One region of the Kocuria sp. CPCC 205231 genome, then DNA from elsewhere that is predicted to be linked to it. Evidence: predicted binding sites of a transcription regulator. Region 1 holds the regulator's gene; the other holds the start of a gene.
The links. The regulator HspR, encoded in region 1, represses chaperone genes until heat shock. The targets are predictions, from matches to a motif close to AAGTTGAGTCNNNNNGACTCAACTT.

Region 1 (2,388 bases):
CCGACCGGCCCCACAGAAAGGAGGCGTCATGGCCAGCCAGGACTGGATCGACAAGGACTTCTACAGCATTCTCGGCGTCTCCAAGGACGCGTCCGCCGCCGACGTCAAGAAGGCCTACCGCAAGCTCGCCCGCCAGTACCACCCGGACCAGAACCCGGGGGACGCGGAGGCCGAGCAGCGGTTCAAGGACATCACCGAGGCGAACTCCGTGCTCTCCGACCCCGAGGAGCGCAAGCAGTACGACGCGATCCGCGCGATGGGCTCCGGGGCGCGCTTCACCGCCGGCGGCCCCGGCGGCGCCGGGGGCTCGGCCAACTTCGAGGACCTCTTCGGCGACATCTTCGGCGGAGGCGGCGGAGGACGCCGCCGCCGCACGACCTACTCCACCGGCGGCGCGGGCGGCCCCGGCGGCCCGGGCGGGTTCGAGGACCTGTTCGCCCAGTTCGGCGGTCAGACCGGGTACGGGGCGCCGGGCGGCTACGGCGGCTACCAGGCCCCGCCGGCGCGCGGGGAGGACATCCGGACGGAGACGACCATCCCGTTCCGCTCCTCGGTGCACGGCACCACGGTCAAGCTGCGCCGGGGCAACGGCCAGGAGACCACGGTGCGGATCCCGCGCGGCGTGCGCGACGGGCAGAAGCTCAAGCTCGCCGGCAAGGGCCACTCGGGTGCCGGCGGCGCCGGCGACCTCTACGTCACCGTCCACGTGACCCCGCACCCCTTCTTCCGGCGCGTCGAGGGCACGGACGACGTCGAGGTCACCGTGCCGATCACGTTCCCCGAGGCGGCCCTGGGCGCCACCATCGAGGTGCCCGTGCTGGACGGCGGCACCGTGCGCGTGAAGGTCCCGGCGGGCACGTCCTCGGGCCGGCGCTTCCGCGTCAAGGGGCGCGGGTTCGGCACGGCCAAGGGCACCGGCAACCTGATCGTGACGGTCGAGGTGCACGTGCCGGCCGAGCTGGACGAGCAGGCGCAGGCCGCCGTCCGGGCGTTCGCCGAGGCGACCGCGGACGAGGACCCCCGGGCCCGCCTGGCCGAAAAGGCACGGGTATGAGATGGCACTGGACGCCGACCAGCCGCTGTTCGTGATCTCCGTGGCCGCGGAGATCGCGGAGATGCACCCGCAGACGCTGCGCCAGTACGACCGGCTCGGCCTCGTCAGGCCGTCCCGGGCCCCCGGCCGCGCCCGCCGCTACTCGCAGCGCGACATCGAGAAGCTGCAGCAGATCCAGGTGCTGTCCCAGCAGGGCGTGTCCCTCGAGGGCATCCGGCGCATCCTCCAGCTGGAGAACCAGGTCGCGGCCCTGCGGTCGCGGGTGGCGGAGCTGTCCCGGGAACTCGAGGACGCCCGGGACCGGGCCGAGGAGTCCTCGCGGATCTTCGCCGCCGGCGTCGGCGGGGACGTGGTGCGCATGGCCCGCGGCGCCCGCCCCCGGGCCCGCAAGATCTCGCAGGCCGTGGTGCTGTACCGGCCCCCGCGCCAGCAGGAGCGCTGAGCCGCACCGGCGCCCGGGCCGGGCGGTCAGCGCAGGTGCTTCTCGAAGCCCACGTCGTACACGCCGCCCGGATAGACCCGGGCGGTCCCGGGCAGCAGGACGTACCCGCTGCTGCGGTACAGGGCGGCCGCCTCCGGCTGGCGGCTGCCCGTGGTGAGGTGGATGCGCCGGTAGCCCGCCGCGGCGGCGAGCCGCTCGAGCTCGGCCAGGACCCGCCGCGAGATCCCGCGCCGGCGGTGCGCCGGGGCGGTCCACACCCGTTTGAGCTCGGCCGTGGCGTCGTCGTGCCGACGGAACGCGCCACCCCCCACCGTCGTGCCGCCCTCGAGGAGGAGCAGGAGCGCTCCGGCGGGGGCGGTGAAGTCGTCGACGGGGTGCTCGGCCATCTCCTCCGCCCCGATCTCGGGACCGTAGCGCTCCACGTACTCGTGGTGCAGGCCCTCGAGCAGCGGCTGCGTGCGGGGATCGCCCGGGGGCACGACGACGAAGCCGTCCCGCTCCGGGCCGGGCAGTGCGGGCACGCCGTTTCGCTCCGCGCCGGGGACGGCGCTCACGCCGTCCGGCGGTAGACGAGGTCGCGGGGGACGCGGCCCGCCTCCTGCGCCTTGCGCTCGAAGCTCGTGAGGACCCGTCCCTCCCAGCGCGGGGCCCATCCGGTGTCCGGGTGCTCGTCGTCGGCGAGCGGGCCCGGGTGGACGTTCTCGAACTGCGGGGACGCGTCGAGGACCTCACGCATCACCAGGGCGTACTCCTGCCAGTCCGTGGCGAGCCGCCACAGCCCGCCCGGGACGAGCACCCGGGCGGCGAGCTCGGCGAACGCGGGGGAGACCAGGCGCCGCTTGTGGTGGCGGGTCTTGTGCCAGGGGTCCGGGAAGAACACCCACAGCTCGTC
Region 2 (2,388 bases), on a different contig from region 1:
GCTCCAGCAGTCCCACGACCCACGCCGCGGGGTCGGTGCCGGGCTCGTCCTCCGCGGCGGCGAGGACACGGTCCAGGGCCGCGCGGGCGGCCGCGGCCACGAGCTCCTGCTTGCTCGGGAAGTGGTTGTAGAGCGCCCCCGCGGACAGCCCCGTGGCGGCGATGATGCGGTGCATCGACGCCCCCTCGTAGCCGTGCTCGAGGAAGCACTCGCTGGCGGCGGCCACGATCTCGCGGCGGCGCTCGTCCTTGTACTGCTGGCTCACCCGGGGCACGCCCTCAGCCTACGCCACGAACGGTCGTTCGATCGGAGCCGGCGGGCGGGGACCCGGCGCCGGGCGGCGTGGCAGAATGCGCCCATGCCTGCCCAGACCCTCAGCCCGTTCGTCGACGCCTCCCTCGACGCCGCCCACCTGGACGACCCCGGCACCGCGACCGGCCGCACGCTCGGATGGGGCGTGGTCAGCACCGCCGACATCGCGGAGAAGGTGGTCCCGGACATCGCGGCGCTGCCCGACGCCCGGCTCGTGGCCGTGAGCTCGCGGGACCAGGACCGCGCCGAGGACTTCGCCCGCCGGCACGGGGTGGAGCGGGCCTACGGCGGCACCGCCACGAGCACGGGACTGGACCGGCTCGCGGCCGACCCGGACGTGGAGATCGTCTACGTGGCCACCCCGCACGGCTACCACCACCGGGACGTCTCGGCGCTGCTGCGGGCCGGCAAGCACGTGGTGTGCGAGAAGGCCCTCGCCATGACCGCGGCGGAGGTCCGCGACCTGCTCCGCCTGGCCCGCGAGCACGGCGTCTTCCTCATGGAGGCCGTCTGGACCCGCATGACCCCCGGCTTCCGCACCGCGATGCGCTGGGTCCGGGAGGGCCGGCTCGGCCGGGTCCGCTCGGTCGAGGGGTCCATCGGCACGCACCGGGCCCTGGACCCGGCCCACCGCCTGTTCCGCCGGGCCGACGGCGGCGGGGTGCTGCTGGACATGATGGTCTACCCCCTGACGTGGACCGCCGCGGTCCTGGGGGCCCCGGAGCGCTGGAGCGCCCGCGCGGAGCTCGGCGCCACGGACGTGGACCTGGACACCGCCCTGACCCTGGACTTCGGGCACGGCCGGGCGCACGTGAGCGGCACCCTGTCCGCCACGGTCCCCCACCAGGTGACGATCAGCGGCACGGACGGCTGGCTGCGGGTGGACGGACGGATCAACTGCCCGACCACCCTGGTGCTGCAGACCGCCGAGGGCGCCCGCACGGGCGCCGCCCCCCTCGTGGAGCGCGTGGACGTGGCGGGCGCCGGATACGTGTTCGAGATGCGCGAGGCCACCCGCTGCGTGCAGCAGGGCCTGCTCGAGTCCCCCGTGATGCCGTGGGCCGACTCCCTCGAGCTCGTGGAGCTCTTCGACCGGGTGCGGGCGCAGATCGGCGTGCGGTATCCCCACGACGCCCGCTGAGGGCGGTTCGCCCTGGGCGATGGGGGCCGGGACCCGTTGAAGACCGCGGGGAGCGGGATTATCATGGTCAACAGTTGAGTTGATCGGACTCAACTAAATGTCGAAGACATTGCTCATATGGTTGAGGAGATGATTGACGTGGCCACGATGTTCACCCCGTTCAACGATTTCGACCGGCTCGCCGCCTCGCTGTTCGCCCGGCAGGGCCTGCGCGAGATGCCCATGGACCTGTACCGGGACGGCGACCAGTACATCCTCCGGGCGGACCTGCCCGGCATCGACCCGGAGAGCGTCGACGTCGACGTCGACGGCCAGCTGCTGACGATCCGCGCGGAGCGGGAGCTGCCCGAGGTGCAGGACGTCCAGTGGATCACCCGGGAGCGGCAGAGCTCCTCGTTCGTCCGCCAGCTCAACCTGGGTCAGGGCATCGACATCCAGAACATCGCCGCGAACTACGACAACGGCGTGCTCACGGTCACGATCCCCGTCTCGGCGCAGGCCAAGCCGCGCAAGATCCAGGTGGTCTCCGGACAGGGCGAGCAGCAGGCCCTGGGCGAGGGCCGGGACGAGTCCGGCGACCGCGTGATCGGCGAGGGCGAGCTCGTCAACGGCGCCGGGTCCACCCAGTCCACGGAGGGCTGAGCCCGGCCCCCGGCACCGGCACGCCCCCGGGCGGGGCCCCACGGCCACGGGCCCGTTCCCCGCGGGGAACGGGCCCGCCGCCGTGCCCGGGCCGCCCGCGGCCTCCGGCCGGACGGCGGGCCCGGCCAGCGGGCGGGGCGCCGCCTCGGGTATCTTGGCACCAGGAAGCACCACCACCGATCCGACGACATCCTGGGAGACAGCCCGCACATGGCCAAGATCATCTACACCCGCACCGACGAGGCGCCCCTGCTCGCCACCTACTCCTTCAAGCCGATCATCGAGGCCTACGC

Region 2: RF640_RS11040 (Hsp20/alpha crystallin family protein) is a predicted target of HspR. The motif match lies at 1,525-1,549, and genes of this name have one in related genera.

Annotation. Positions count from the first base shown of each region.
Region 1 covers NZ_JAVKPP010000006.1:43,317-45,704, reverse strand. Annotated here, with positions in the region: gene RF640_RS07640 (DnaJ C-terminal domain-containing protein) at 29-1,054, shown strand; gene RF640_RS07635 (heat shock protein transcriptional repressor HspR) at 1,056-1,496, shown strand; gene RF640_RS07630 (GNAT family N-acetyltransferase) at 1,523-2,017, opposite strand; gene trmB (tRNA (guanosine(46)-N7)-methyltransferase TrmB) at 2,047-2,388, opposite strand, start outside.
Region 2 covers NZ_JAVKPP010000009.1:47,614-50,001, forward strand. Annotated here, with positions in the region: gene RF640_RS11030 (TetR/AcrR family transcriptional regulator) at 1-274, opposite strand, end outside; gene RF640_RS11035 (Gfo/Idh/MocA family protein) at 359-1,453, shown strand; gene RF640_RS11040 (Hsp20/alpha crystallin family protein) at 1,592-2,095, shown strand; gene RF640_RS11045 (NADP-dependent isocitrate dehydrogenase) at 2,306-2,388, shown strand, end outside.